Regions from separate parts of the Pandoraea oxalativorans genome, predicted to be linked through region 1. Evidence: predicted binding sites of a transcription regulator. Region 1 holds the regulator's gene; the other holds the start of a gene.
The links. Region 1 encodes HrcA, which represses chaperone genes, less so after heat shock. Its sites were predicted from a motif close to TTAGCACTCNNNNNNNNNGAGTGCTAA; they were not measured.
Positions count from the first base shown of each region.

Region 2: rpoH (RNA polymerase sigma factor RpoH) is a predicted target of HrcA. The motif match lies at 3,079-3,105, and genes of this name have one in related genera.

Region 1 covers NZ_CP011253.3:4,508,762-4,516,384, reverse strand. The annotation lists gene glnE (bifunctional [glutamate--ammonia ligase]-adenylyl-L-tyrosine phosphorylase/[glutamate--ammonia-ligase] adenylyltransferase) at 1-60, shown strand, start outside; gene recN (DNA repair protein RecN) at 169-1,833, opposite strand; gene MB84_RS19855 (NAD kinase) at 1,857-2,801, opposite strand; gene hrcA (heat-inducible transcriptional repressor HrcA) at 2,884-3,912, shown strand; gene MB84_RS30555 (DUF6600 domain-containing protein) at 4,166-6,532, shown strand; partial or broken gene hemH (ferrochelatase) at 6,665-7,623, shown strand, end outside.
Region 2 covers NZ_CP011253.3:565,501-573,123, reverse strand. The annotation lists gene MB84_RS02665 (LysE/ArgO family amino acid transporter) at 1-436, opposite strand, end outside; gene maiA (maleylacetoacetate isomerase) at 444-1,097, opposite strand; gene ybiB (DNA-binding protein YbiB) at 1,245-2,258, shown strand; gene MB84_RS02650 (nuclear transport factor 2 family protein) at 2,528-2,917, opposite strand; gene rpoH (RNA polymerase sigma factor RpoH) at 3,141-4,079, shown strand; gene MB84_RS02640 (ISL3 family transposase) at 4,205-5,425, opposite strand; gene cydP (cytochrome oxidase putative small subunit CydP) at 5,843-6,154, shown strand; gene MB84_RS02630 (cytochrome ubiquinol oxidase subunit I) at 6,144-7,623, shown strand, end outside.

The sequences.
Region 1 (7,623 bases):
GAGCGGCAGGCCGTAATCGCGCTGTGGGATTCGGTGTTCGCAGACGCGGGGCCGGTTTGACGGTCTGGCGCGTGGACGGCGCTTGAACACAAACGCTTGAAAAACAACGGGCGGCCGATGATAGGCCGCCCGTTGTTTATCGAGGCATGTCTTTGTTGTCGACGACGCTCAGAGCGCCAACATCTCCCGCGCGTGCTTGCGCGTCGTCGCCGTAATCTCCACACCGCCCAGCATCCGCGCGATTTCCTCGACGCGTTCGGTGCGTCCCAGTGGCTCGATCTCGCTCATGGTCGTGTCGCCGTCGCTGCGTTTGCTCACTCGCAGATGCTGATGGCCGAGGGCGGCGACTTGCGGCAGGTGGGTGACGCACAGCACCTGACGTCCCTGACCCAATTCACGAAGCAGGCGACCGACCACTTCGGCCACCGCGCCACCGATCCCGGAATCAACTTCGTCGAAGATCAGCGTCGGCGTAAGACTCGCGCTGCTGGCGATCACCTGTAACGCGAGGCTGATGCGCGCGAGTTCGCCGCCTGATGCGACTTTGGCAAGCGGACGCGTCGGCACGCCCGGGTGTCCGGCGACGAGAAATTCGACCGTCTCCAGCCCGAACGACTGCGGCTCGGGGGTTGCCGTGAGTGCGACTTCGAAGCGTCCGCCGGGCATCGAGAGGTCCTGCATCGCCCGGGTGACTTCGCGCGAGAGCGAGGCCGCTGCTTTGGCGCGCGCCTTCGACAAGTCCTTCGCCAGCTTGAGAAATTCGGCCTGTGCGGCGTCGGCTGCGGCCTGCATGGCGGCCGTGTCGGCAGACGCCGTCAACTCTTCCAGTTGCGCGCGACGCGCCGCCAGTTCGGCGGGCAATTGCTCGGGCGTCACACGGAACTTGCGTGCGGCCGAATGCAGGGCGTCGAGTCGTTGCTCGACGACCGCCAGTCGTTCCGGATCGAGATCGACGCGTTGCGCGTAATGCGTGAGCGAATGGACCGCTTCGCGAAGCTGAATCTCGGCAGGTTCCAGCGCGGCGAGCGTGTCGGCCAGCCCGGCGTCGATCTCCGCAAGTTCGCGGATCTGATGCACGACATGGCCGAGCGACGGGACGATCGCGCCGTCGGCTTCGGCGAGTGCGTCGAGCGCGCCTTGCACGCCGTTGATGAGACTCGCCGCGTGAGAGAGCCGCCGATGCTCGGCGCTCACGTCGTCCCATTCGCCTTCCTGCGGTCCCAGCTTGTCGAGTTCGGACGTCTGCCATTCGAGACGTTCGCGCTCCAGTTGTAGTTCGCGGTCGCGCCCGCGCGCCTCCTCGCAGCGCTTAACGAGACGCCGCCACTCCTTGTGAGCGGTGGCAGTATCGGCGGCAAGGGTGGTCGCCCCCGCGTGCGAGTCGAGCAGGCGGCGTTGCGCGTCGGGGCGCAGCAACTGCTGGTGCGCGTGCTGGCCGTGAATGTCGACGAGCATTTCGCCGAGTTCGCGCATTTGCGTGAGCGTGGCGGGTGTGCCGTTGATGAAGGCGCGTGAGCGACCGCCGGCGTCGAGCACACGCCGCAGCAACACGCCGCCATGTTCTTCGAGCGTGAGCGCTTGCGCTTGCAGCCAGGCTTCGAGATCGGGGCGCGCTTCGGCATCGGCGGCGAATTCAGCGGTGATGTCGGCGCGCGTTTGCCCATTGCGCACCATGCTGGTATCGCCGCGCTCGCCCATCGCGAGCGCCAGCGCATCGATCAGAATCGATTTGCCCGCGCCGGTCTCCCCCGAAAACACGGTGAAGCCGGCGGAGAATTCCAGATCGAGACGATCGACGATCACGAAATCGCGAATCGAGAGACTGCGTAGCATGGGATGTCGGGTGAGGCGTGGAGTCAGTTCTGCGGCGTATCTTCGTCGGAGATATGCTCGTTCCAGTGCAGCTTGCGGCGCAGCGTCGCGTAGTAGTTGTAGCCGACCGGGTGCAGAAACGTCACCTGATGCTGGGAGCGGCCGACCAGAATCTGGTCACCCTGACGCAGTTCGGCAAACGACTGCATATCGAAATTGGCGCCGACTTCGCGACCGCCGGTAATCGTGATGACGATGTCGCTCGAATCCGGCAGCACGATCGGACGGTTCGACAGTGCGTGCGGTGCGATCGGCACGAGCACTACACCGCCGAGGCGCGGATGCAGGATCGGCCCGCTGGCCGACAAGGCGTAGGCCGTCGAACCGGTGGGTGTAGCGACGATCAGGCCGTCGGAGCGCTGCTTGTACATGAAGCGTCCGTCGACGTCGACGCGCAGCTCCACCATCCCCGAGATCCCCGAGCGGTTCACGACCACGTCGTTGAACGCCAGCGTCTCGAAGAGCGTCTGGCCGTCGCGTTCGATGCGTGCGGCCAGCAGGGTGCGTTGTTCGGCTTCGAAGTGTCCTTCTAGCATGGCCGGCACGACCTGACGCATCTCGTCGAGCGGAATGTCGGTGATGAACCCGACGCGGCCGTGGTTGACGCCAATGAGCGGCACCTTCGAGGCGGCGAGCTGACGGCCGACGCCGAGCATCGTGCCGTCGCCGCCGACCACGACGGCCACGTCGGCCTGTGTGCCGATTTCCTGGATGTCGAGGGTGCGGTACGGATCGGCACCTGCGCCGATGTTATGCGCGGTGTCGCGCTCGAAGACGACATGATGCCCACGCTGGGCGATGCATGCCGCGAGCGTGAGCAATGGTTCGGCGACGCCGTCGGCATGGTACTTCCCGACGAGCGCCACGGTCTTGAAGGGGCTCCCAGTTTTCATGCCGCCATTACACCATAAGTCGATGACAGCAACCATCGCCAACGCAGAGCCCGCAACGGTTCTCGTGTCGGGGTTTGCCGTACGCCGCGTACCGACGTTTCGCGTTACAATTTTTGCCATGCTAGATCAACGTGCGCAAACGCTTCTCAAAACCCTGATCGAACGGTACATCGCAGATGGCCAGCCGGTCGGCTCGCGCACGCTCTCGCGGTTCTCGGGTCTCGACCTGTCGCCCGCGACGATCCGCAACGTGATGTCCGATCTCGAGGCGATGGGTTTCGTGGCCAGCCCGCATACGTCGGCCGGACGCGTGCCGACGCCGCGCGCGTACCGTCTGTTCGTCGACACGATGCTCGCCGTGCGCCCGCTCGAAGAGGCCGTGCATCAGTTGGCGACGCAGGTGCAGACCAGTCTGCAACCGGCCGGCCCGCAACAACTGATCGCCTCCGCCGCACAGGTGCTCTCGCATCTGTCGCAGTTCGCGGGTGTGGTGCTGACCCCGCGCCGCAGCCAGACCTTCCGTCATATCGAATTCCTGCGCCTGTCCGACAAGCGCGTGCTGCTTATCATCGTCACGCCCGACGGCGACGTGCAGAACCGCATCATCCTGACGGAAAAGGACTACTCCCCGGCGCAACTGGTCGAGGCGGCGAACTACCTGAACGCCAACTTCGGCGGTCACAGCTTCGACGACGTGCGCACTTACTTGCGTGGCGAACTCGATGCGCTGCGCTCGGACATGAGCGCACTGATGCAGGCCGCCGTGCAGGCGGGCAGCGACGCCATGGCCGACACCACGCGCGAGAGCGTGCTGATCTCGGGCGAGCGCAACCTGCTGGGTGTGGAGGACCTGTCGTCGAACATGGAGCGTCTGCGCAAGCTATTCGACGTGTTCGAGTCCAAGACCGGCCTGCTGCAACTGCTCGACGTGTCGAGCCGCGCGCAAGGGGTGCAGATTTTTATCGGCGGCGAGTCGAGCCTCGTGCCGATCGAGGAGATGACCGTCGTCACGGCACCGTACGAAGTCGACGGCGAAGTCGTCGGTACGCTCGGGGTCATCGGGCCGACGCGTATGGCGTACGAGCGCGTCATCCCCATCGTCGACATCACGGCCAAGCTCCTCTCCAACGCGCTCAGTCATCACTGAGCGGCGCGCTGGCGCGTTCGCGCATCGGCCGATCCGCCGATTCGCCGATTCGCCCATTCCCGGTTACAACCCCGTAGCATTCCTTTACACGCTGTCACACGCGGCAGGGTTAGGCTTCAAGCGTCACTTGCGGCGAGGTCGTTTGCGTTCGTCATCGGGCTCACCGGAGGATTCGGACAGAACTACAAGGTGGCTGATCGCCAGCGCCTGCAAGCTGCGCACGGCATGCCCACCGAAAGGGCCCGGAGTGTTTATGAAATCTCTGATTTCCTGGCGGACGACGGTCCGCTCCCTTGGCGTCGGGCTGGCGCTGGGTCTGCTGGGCGCTGTAGGTGCGCCGGGGCTGGCGCAGGCGCAGAGCGCCGATCCGCCGGGGCGCGTGGCACGTCTGTCCGAGTTCGACGGCACCGTCACCTACGCCCCGGCAGGCACGAGCGACTGGCGCTATGCGGACCGCAACCGTCCGCTCACGACGGGCGATGCCATTTGGGTCGACCGCAACAGCCGGGCAGAGATGCACGTGGGCGGCACGGCCGTGCGCATGGGCGCATCGACAAGCCTGACGCTGTCCGCCGTCACCGACCAGAATGTGCAACTGAACGTAACGCAGGGCACCGTCGGTGTGAGCCTGCGCAGCGTCGATCCGAACCAGCCGTACGAAGTCGATACGCCGAATCTGGCGTTCGTGCCGCAACAGGCCGGTGAATATCGTGTGGACGTCGATCCGAACGGCGTCACGACGGTGAGCGTCTCGCGCGGTGCTGGCACGGCATATGGACAAGGGGCGTCGGTCCCGCTTCAGCAAGGGCAACGGGTCGCGTTCGTCGGTCAGAACCTGACGCAGCAGCAGACCGGCCCGCTCACGGCCGACGCTTTCGATCGGTGGATGCGCGATCGCGACGCGCGTGAAGACGCTTCCGTCTCCGCACGCTACGTGCCGCGCGACATGACCGGCTTTGAGAGTCTGGACGACTATGGCGCGTGGCAGGAAACGCCGAGCTATGGTGCGGTGTGGGTGCCGTCCAACGTGCCGTCGGGCTGGGCACCTTACCGCACGGGCCACTGGGCCTGGGTCGATCCGTGGGGCTGGACGTGGGTGGACGATGCGCCGTGGGGCTTCGCGCCGTATCACTATGGGCGCTGGGCTTACGTGGATGCCCGCTGGTGCTGGGTGCCGGGGCCGGTGGCGGTGCGCCCGGTGTATGCCCCGGCGCTGGTCGGTTGGGTCAGCGGCAGCAGTGGTGGAAATCAGTGGGGTGTGTCATTTGCCGCCGGGGGCGTCGGGCTCGCGTGGTTCGCGCTTGGCCCCCATGACCCGTACCGTCCGGCGTATCACGCCAGTTCGTCGTACATCACGAACATCAATCGCTCGACGATCGTTCGGACGACCAATATCACTAACAACATCAACGTCAACAATGTGTATGTGAACCGCAATGTGCGGGGCGCTGTGTCGACGATGCCCGCGCAGGCTTTCGTGCAGGGACGCCCCGTGGGCGCTCCGACTGCGCTGGCTGCACCGCGCGGCGCGCAGACGTGGCGCGTCGGCAATACGCCGGGTGTAGCCCCGGTGCAGCAGAGCGTGTTCGGCAACAGCCGTCCGGCAGCAGGTGCGCCGCCCGCAGGTGTGTTCAACCGGCAGGTGCTGGCCACGCGTGCCCCGGTCGCCCGTGGCATGCCGTCGCGTGAGCTGACGAGCAATCTGCACCCGGTGCCGAACGCTGGCGGCGCGCCGCTGGTGTTCGGTCAGAACGGGCAGCAGGTGCGCAATCTCGGCGCGGGCGGGCCGAATGGGACGAAGGGTCCGAATGGGCCGAATGGCCAGCCACGCATCGCCCCCCGGGTGACGGTCGTCAGCACGCATGGGCCGGTCGGTGCGCCGATTGGGGCGAACGGTGCGATGCCTGCGCAGCCCGCGCTGGGTGCGACCGGTGCCACCGGTGCCACCGGTGCGACGGCAGGCCATGGCGGCTTGCCCGCGACCGGCGCTGTGCCGCCGATGCATGGCGCGCCGGGGGTGCCCGGACAGCCGGGCGTCCCGGGGGCACCGGGCCATGCAGGCGTACCGGGTCAGCCCGGTGTGCCGGGAACGCCGGGGGTTCCAGGTGAGCCTGGCTATCCCGGCTATCCGGGACGCGGCGTTTATCAGAATCGTCCGGGTCCATCGGCGGTGCAATCCCAACCGGGCGAGCGTCAGCCCGCGCCCTCCGGCGTTCCGCATCCGCCCGGTGTGAACGGGGCCGCTCCGGGGCAAGGACAGCCGTCGGCACGCGGCGAAGCGCCGCAAGCCGTCCCGCAGCCGGGGCATGACGCCGCGCAGCGGGAGATGCAAATGCGTCGCCAATCACCGCAACCGCCGCAATCACCGCAAGCGCCCGCCGCACAGCCGGAAGCGCGGGGCGCACAAGCGACGCCCGCGCCGCGTCCGCAGCCGCCGGTGGAGCATGCGCAGCCCGCGCCGCGTCCGCAGCCTCAACAGGAACGTCCTCAGGCGCAGCCGCACCCGCAACCCACGCAGCGTGAGGGCAAACCGGAAGGAGGGGCGCGCGCCCCCGCGCATGAGGAACATCCGAGGGCCGACCATCGGTCATCTCACGACGACGAGCATCGGCACGGCTGAGGGCCCGCCTGCGCAAATAACCGTCATCCCCTCCGTCCGGTCGTGGACTGACCGACGGAGGGCGCATTCCGGCAGTATCGACTGTCACGACTGACGCCGGACGAGCCCCGTGTTTGCGGTAAAGTACGTTCCATGCGCTTCGATCCCGAACCTATTTCGCATGGCCAGTCCGGCAAGACCGCCGTACTGCTGATCAACCTCGGTACGCCCGACGAGCCGCGTCCTGCGGCCGTACGCCGATATCTGCGCGAGTTCCTGTCGGACCCGCGCGTCGTGGAAATCCCGTCGCTGGTGTGGCAACCGTTACTGCGGCTGGTGATTTTGCCCTTCCGCTCACGTCAGTCGGCGCAAAAATATGCGACGGTCTGGACTCGTGACGGCTCGCCGCTCAAGGTCAATACCGAGCAGCAGACGAACGCCCTGCGCGCGCTGCTGCACGCGAACGACTATGACGTCGTGGTCGATTACGCGATGCGTTACGGCAATCCGTCGATTCCGGAGCGCATTCGTGCGTTGCGCCAGAACGGCGTCGAGCGGATTCTCGTCCTGCCGCTCTATCCGCAGTATTCGAGCAGCACCACCGCCACCGCGAGCGACGCGGTGTTCCGCGTGCTCGGCCGTCTGCGCAATCAGCCCGACGTGCGTACGGTGCGCGACTATCACGACCATCCCGCCTACATTGAAGCGTTGCGTCAGCAGGTCGAAGGCTATTGGCTGCAAAACGGTCGGCCGGACTTTGCCGCCGGCGAACGTCTGCTGCTGAGCTTCCACGGTGTGCCGCGCCGCACGCTCGACCTCGGCGATCCGTATCACGACCAGTGCGTGAAAACGGCGCGCCTGCTCGCGGCTGCCCTCGGTCTGGACGAGACGACGTGCCGTCTCACTTTCCAGTCGCGCTTCGGCAAGGCCGAATGGCTCCAGCCGTACACGGCGCCGACGCTCGAAGAACTCGGCCGTGGCGGCACGCCGCGCGTCGACGTGTTCTGCCCGGGTTTCACGTCCGACTGTCTCGAGACGCTCGAAGAAATCAATATGGAAGGACGTCACGCTTACCTGTCGGCGGGCGGCAAGTCGTTCCACTTCATTCCCTG
Region 2 (7,623 bases), 1.7 Mb from region 1:
GCTCGCGGGCGCCGATACCACCGAGCAGGATCACCGTGTCCAGATAGACGTGCGGGTTGAGCAGCGAGAGCATCAGCACGAGACCGGTGGCGCGTTGCCAGGACATTTCCTGCGTCGCCGCGCGGCTACCGTCCGCCTGCAACGCCCCCGCGCCGCGAAACGCCGCGCGCCACGCCCGCAAGCCGTAGAGGAACAGGAACGCCGCGCCGCCCCACGTCACGATCGTGATGAAGCGCGGATAAGCGGCAATCAGCCCGCCCATGCCCGCCACGCCTGCGGCGATCAACGCCATGTCGCAAATCGCGCAGACCGTCACGACGATGCCGACGTGACGTCGCAAAATCCCCTGACGCAAGACGAACGCGTTCTGCGCGCCAATCGCCATGATGAGGCTGGCGCCGAGCGCCATGCCCCGCCAGAAAGCCGGATCGATCATCGGCCACTTACTCGGCGTCGGGTTGCGCTTCGGGTGCGGCGCGCTGGAAGGCTTCGAGCGTCTGGCAATGCGCGTGGATGGCGGAAATGCGCGGGAATTGCGTCATGTCGACCTTGAAGCGATTGGCGTTATAGATCTGCGGCACAAGGCAGCAATCCGCCAGCGTCGGCGTATCGCCGACGACGAACTTGCCCGGCGACGTCTGCGCCGCGAGACGCGCTTCGAGCGCCTTGAACCCTTCCACGATCCAATGCACGTACCACGCGTTCTTCTGGTCTTCCGTCACGCCCATGTCGTGCTTGAGAAAACGCAGCACGCGCAGGTTGTCGATCGGGTGGATGTCGGCCGCGATGTCCAGCGCCAGCGCGCGGACCTGCGCGCGCGTGGCCGGGTCGGACGGCAGCAGCGCGGGCGTCGGATGCACGTCTTCCAGATACTCGATGATGGCCAGCGACTGATGGATGTTGACGTCGCCGTCGACAAACGTCGGCACCAGCGCATTGACGTTGAGCGCACGGTAGGCCGGTTTGAGATGTTCGCCGCCGTCGCGCACCAGATGCACCGGCACGATGTCGTAATCGAGTCCTTTGAGGTTCAGGGCGATACGCACCCGATAGGCCGCGGAACTGCGGAAATAGCTGTACAGCGTGAGCGTGGACATGGTGCTGACCTCGAAATCGAAAATTCGGAAGAGCGGAAATTGGGGGAGACGCGGCGACCGCGAATCGTGACGATCCGAGGGGTCCGCAAGCGCGCCCGAACACGAGATGGTACTGCAAGCGCTGGCCCCGGTGACGCCTGATTGCGTATGATGGATAGCGACTCGCCCACGAACCAGAAGCCGCATTCCACCGATAACCGCGTCATGACCTCCACCGCCCCCTTTGCCTGCGCCCCGCTGCTCAAGATCATCGCCCGCGGTGCGAAAGGCGCACGCGCGCTGAGCGCGGACGAAACCCGCACGCTGTTCGACGCCATCCTCGCCAACCGGGTCTCGCCCGCCGAGTTGGGCGGCGTGCTGATCGCGTACCGTATCAAGGGCGAGACGCCCGTCGAACTGCGCGCCATGCTCGACGCTGCGCACGCCACATTCACCCCGCTTGTCGCCCCGGCCGACGCCCCGCCGCCGGTGCTGCTGCCGAGCTACAACGGCGCGCGCAAACAACCGAACCTCACGCCGTTGCTGGCGCTGCTGCTCGCGCGCGAGGGCATCCCGGTGCTGGTGCACGGACAACATCACAGCGGCGCGAATCGCGTCGGCACGCAGGCGATCTTCGCGGAACTCGGTCATCCCGCGAGCCAGACGGCCGCCGAGGCAGAGGAAGCCCTGCGCACCCGCCGCGTCGCCTATCTGCCAATCGCGGCGCTCTCGCCCGCGCTGGAACGCCTCCTGGAGATGCGTGCGGCGTTGGGCGTGCGTAATTCCGGGCATACCGTCGTCAAACTTCTGCAGCCGTTCGCCGGACCGGCGCTGCGGCTCGTGAACTACACACATCCGGAGTACCGGGAGACGCTGAGCGAAATGTTTGCCGATGCGGCCAACAGCGCCGCCCCCGGGGTGCTGCTCGCACGCGGCACGGAAGGCGAACCGGTCGCAGACGCCCGACGACAGTCGGCGATCGACGGGTTTTCGGACGGGGCGTACCGGTCATGGCAGGAAGCCGAAGAAGGCGCCACCGGCGCACCGCCAGCACTACCTGCGGCCGACGCCCCGACCACGGCCCGGTGGATCGAGGCGGTGCTTGCGGGCGAGGTGCCCGTGCCCGCCCCTATCGCCCGTCAGGTCGAGGTGATTCGTCACGCTGTCGGGCTAACCGGCTGAAAGCGAGGAACGGGGGTGACGTCCGTTGGCAGGGCCGCCAGGCGACACAACGGCGTTAACACCTCGTTGAGACGAAATACGCACACAACGTCGTATAACTCGCGCGAAATTCGTCCCAAAATCCAAAAATCGCATAATAATTAGAGTTTTTCGGAACATTTCATCCCGAAACACGTCTAATTTTCTTTTTGGAGAGGACGCCCGGAGAGTACCGGCCGAGTCAGAATTCAAGCGGGCATCGAGCAGCGATCCGAATACGGTTGACCCTTTCAGTCGGCCGACGCCATACGGGTTGCCTGCCAGGAGATGACGCGCCAGGCTTCGGCCAGCAGCTTGTGCACTGCCGTGTAGGTCATTTGCGACGCGAGCGAGCCGGTCGCGGTTTCCAGTTCGACCTTGAGCTTGCCGGTGACGACCACCGTGTCGCCGAACTGACGGAGTTCCTGCGCTTTCGGGTCGACGTCGATGTCGAGGTAACGGCGGCGGCCGGAGCTGATCGCGTCGAGAAATTCGCGTTTGGTCTCGCGTTTGCCATTCGAATGCACGTAGAACAGATCGTCTGCGAGGAGCTTTTCCAGCTCGTCGACATCGCCTTCGATCATCGCTTCGAAGCGGGCCGATTCGAGTTGCCGTACTGCGTCAATGTGCTTTCCCGCCATGCTGACCTCCCTTCCTTCGCCATCACTTTACGCTCGTGGCTTGGGTTGCAATTTACACCATCCGGGTCACGTTTGCGCCAGTGACTTCTCCCGTTTGACGGGGGGTGCTGGAAAACCCCAAGAAGCCGGAAACTTCCCGTCCGGTAAGGGTTCTAACGTCTTTAGCACTCATCGAAAGAGAGTGCTAAAATGCTTTCCCAGAGGCTAACCAGGAGTCCACCACTTGAGTACTGCCGCCACCATGCATCCGACGACGCCGGCCACCGGCACGGCGCCGAATTCGCGTGCCCTTGCACTTGCCCCGTCGGCGTTGATGCTGCCGGGCAGTCTGGGCAATATCGACAGCTACATTCAGGCTGTCCATCGCATTCCCCTGCTCACCGCCGAGGAAGAGCAGTCGCTCGCCAAGCGTCTGCGTGAGAACGACGATCTTGAAGCCGCCCGCCAGCTCGTGCTTTCGCACCTGCGTCTGGTGGTCTCGATCGCGCGTAATTACCTCGGTTACGGTCTGCCGCACGCCGACCTGATTCAGGAAGGCAATATCGGCCTGATGAAGGCCGTCAAGCGCTTCGATCCCACGCAGGGTGTCCGGCTCGTGTCGTACGCCATGCACTGGATCAAGGCCGAGATCCACGAATACGTGCTGAAGAACTGGCGCACGGTCAAGGTCGCCACGACCAAGGCCCAGCGCAAGCTGTTCTTCAATCTGCGTAGCCAGAAGCAAGGTTTGCAGGCCTTCACGCCGGAAGAGATCGATCAGGTCGCGCGCGATCTGAACGTCAAGCGTGAAGACGTCATCGAGATGGAAACGCGTATGTCGGGCGGCGATATCGCCCTCGAAGGTCACAGCGACGACGGCGAGAGCGCGAGCTTCGCCCCCATCGCCTATCTGGCCGACTCCCACCAGGAGCCGACCGCCGTGATCGCCGCGCGCGAGCGTGACCATCTGCAGAGCGACGGTCTGCAAACGGCGCTAGGCCGTCTCGACCCGCGCAGCCGCCGCATCATCGAAGCGCGCTGGTTGTCGGTCGCCGACGACGGCAGCGGTGGCGCCACGCTGCACGAACTGGCAGACGAATTCGGCGTGTCCGCCGAGCGAATCCGTCAGATCGAAGTGGCCGCCATGAAGAAGATGAAAGGCGCGCTGCAAGCCTACGCGTAATACCGGGATCGGGTGTCGGAGGCAGCGACAAATTGCCACACGACACTGCGATTCCCAGTCGACGGAACATCGCCGACACCCAAGCCCCGTGAAGCCCCGAGAGGTTCGCGGGGCTTTTTTATGGTTCATTGAGCATTACCGGGGAAGGCGGCGCGGATTTTGAGGAAGAAGTATTCCTGGTCTCGGTAGCCGTAGGCGCGCCGCTTAATGACCTTGATAGTGTTGTTAATGCCCTCAACGATGCTGGTGTTTAGACGATGTCGGCATCTGGCCAGGATGCCATGCAGATAGCCTTTCAGACGCTGAGCGAAGGTGTTCAAGGGGGCTATTCCGCTTTGCTCGGCCTGCTCGCACCAGTGGTGCCAGGCTTGTTTTGCCCAGGCAGGTCTTCGGTAGAACCAGAGCCGCTTGAGTTCGTCCCTCAGGACATAGACCGTCAGCAGCGGCTGGTTGGCTTGCAGCAATTCGTCGAGCCGGACGGCCTGCTGCCGGTCTAGCTTGTCGCGGTTGCGCAATAACAGCCAGCGGCTCGATTTGATGACCCGGCGCGCGGGACGGTCCTGGCGCAGTTGGTTGGCCTGATCCACGCGCACCCGATCAATGACCTCTCGTCCGTACTTGGCCACGACATGGAACAAGTCATAGACGATCTCCGCCCGTGGGCAGTGGGCCTGGATTTCTAACTCGTAGGCCGTAGTCATGTCGATGGCTACGGCCTTGATGCGTTGGGCGACCCCACGCGGCAATTGCTCGAAGAACGCCCGAGCCGTCTCGCGTGAGCGTCCTGGGCCGATCCACAGCACCTGCCTGCTGATCGGATCGACGACTACCGTCGCGTACCGATGCCCTTTATGCAGGGCGAACTCGTCCATCGCTAAATACTCGATCCTGGACCAATCCGGTTCGCGCACTGACGCTCGGAGCCGGGCCTTGTCCAGCGTCTTGACGGTATGCCAACCCAGCTCGAAGAACCTCGCCACCGCCTGCACGTTGCTCGATTGCAGCAATTGGCTGCAGGCCGCCGCAAGCCGATCCGTCACCCGCTGGTAGCGACCCAGCCAAGTAAGCCGCTCCAGGCGCGGGCCACCGCATTGCTCACACAACAAGCGCCGGCGTGGAACATGAAGAACAACCCGGTACTCAAATAACGGCAGATCTCGCACCCGGCGCACCGTGGTCTCATGGACCTGGCGACATCGTGCGCCGCACTGCTCGCACAGCATCACCTTGGCGGTTGGCTTCAAATAGATCGACAGCGTGCGCCCTGTGCCCTCGGGCCACTCCACGCGTTCGACGGCATAGCCCTGCCAGCCTCCCAGCGACTCCAGCAGCTTGCGATCCAGCATCTCCACGCACTCCTGATGGCAAATTCCTGCCATCAAGAGTACGAAAACTTGTCAAATCCCTCCACGCTATTGCGCGATGAACCTTTTTTATTGGACTTCGAAAGTTCATCCGCCATCTGATCGCGACTTGATGCATCGCAAGGTCTGCGACCGAGGCCGTCGATAGAATCGGCTCGTACGTAGCCATGCTGCGTGCGAAGGACGGCCCGGGGGCCGTTCGCCGCGCAGGACCCTTGTCTCGAATCCGCTTCTCATCCGTCGTTGCCCGCAACGGCAGATCCGCATCGAACCAGCGTCATCTGCGTGTCATCCGCCCCCGTGCGCTGCGGTTTGACATTTTCAAGCGATAAGGCAAAATGCGCCGAAAGTCGACGCTGTTCCTGACAACACGACTTTCGACGCCAGGAGCCGTCACGGATGGACACCCACTCTCCTAGCAGTCCGAAGCCTCACGCCACGGCCTCACCGGCAGCAGCGGCCGCCACGGGCCTCGTCGCCTGGACGATCCGTCGCTGGCGCACCCGCCCTTCCCGTTTTGCGCTCGAAATCCTGATCGTTCTCGCGATCAAGGTAGTACTCCTGTTCATTCTGAAGCACGCGTTCTTCGACGCTCCGATGGCCAGGCACATGCAGTTGCCGCCGGACGTCGTGGCCCGCGCCCTGATCGGGCCGCAGGCCGTCGAAGTGCAGTCCCCCACCAAAAATCAAGGTGTCCGCCATGATCAGTAGCGAAGTCGTCGACCTCTCGCGCTTGCAGTTCGCCATAACGGCGCTGTATCACTTCCTGTTCGTCCCGCTCACACTGGGCCTGTCGTGGCTGCTCGTCATCATGGAATCGGTCTACGTGATGACCGGCAAGCAGATCTACAAGGACATGACCCAGTTCTGGGGCAAGCTCTTCCTGATCAACTTCGCGATGGGCGTGACCACGGGTCTCACGCTCGAATTCCAGTTCGGCACCAACTGGGCCTACTACTCGCATTACGTCGGCGACATCTTCGGTGTGCCGCTCGCGATCGAGGGGTTGATGGCCTTCTTCCTCGAAGCCACGTTCGTGGGCCTGTTCTTCTTCGGATGGAACAAGCTCTCGCGCATCGGCCACCTCGCCACCACCTTCGCGGTGGCGCTCGGCTCGAACCTCTCGGCGTTGTGGATTCTCGTGGCCAACGGCTGGATGAACAATCCGATCGGGGCGCGCTTCAACTACGAGACCATGCGCATGGAGCTGAGCAGCATCTGGGAAGTGGTGTTCAACCCGGTCGCCCAGGTGAAGTTCGTACACACGCTCTCGGCCGGTTATGTGACCGCCGCCATGTTCGTGCTCGGCATCTCCGCGTGGTACCTGCTCAAGCGCCGCGACGTGCCGTTCGCCCTGCGCTCGTTCGCGGTCGCGGCGGGCTTCGGTCTGGCGTCCACGCTGTCGGTCATCGTGCTGGGCGACGAATCGGGCTACACCACGGGTGAAGTGCAAAAGGTGAAACTCGCGGCCATCGAAGCGGAATGGGAGACGGCCAAGCCGCCGGCATCGTTCACGCTGTTCGGCCTGCCGAATCAGAAGGAGCAACGTACCGACTACGCGGTGAAGATTCCCTGGGCGATGGGTCTGATCGCTACGCGCTCGGTCGACACGCCGGTCATCGGCCTGACGCAATTGCGCGACGAGCATAAGGACAACATCAAGCGCGGCATGATCGCCTTCGCGGCGCTCGAAAAGCTGCGGGGCGGCGATACGTCGCCAGCGGTGCGCGCCGAGTTCGACAAGTACAAGGACGACCTCGGCTACGGCCTGCTGCTCAAGAAGTACACGCCGAACGTCGTCGACGCCACACCGGAACAGATCCTGATGGCGGCCAACGACACGATCCCGCCGGTGGCGCCCGTGTTCTGGTCGTTCCGCATCATGGTCGGCCTCGGCTTCCTGTTCCTCTTCACGTTCCTGTGGGCGTTCTGGCTGTGTGCGCGACGCCGTCTGCTCAAGCCGCGCTCGGCGTGGTTCCTGCGCTGGTGCGTGTGGGCGATTCCGCTGCCGTGGCTCGCTGCCGAGTTCGGCTGGATCGTCGCTGAAATGGGGCGTCAGCCGTGGACCATCGCCGGTATTCTGCCGACGCATCTCTCCACGTCGTCGCTGTCTGCCACCGATCTGTACATGAGCCTCGCGGGCTTCATCATCTTCTACACCGCGCTGCTCATCATTGAGA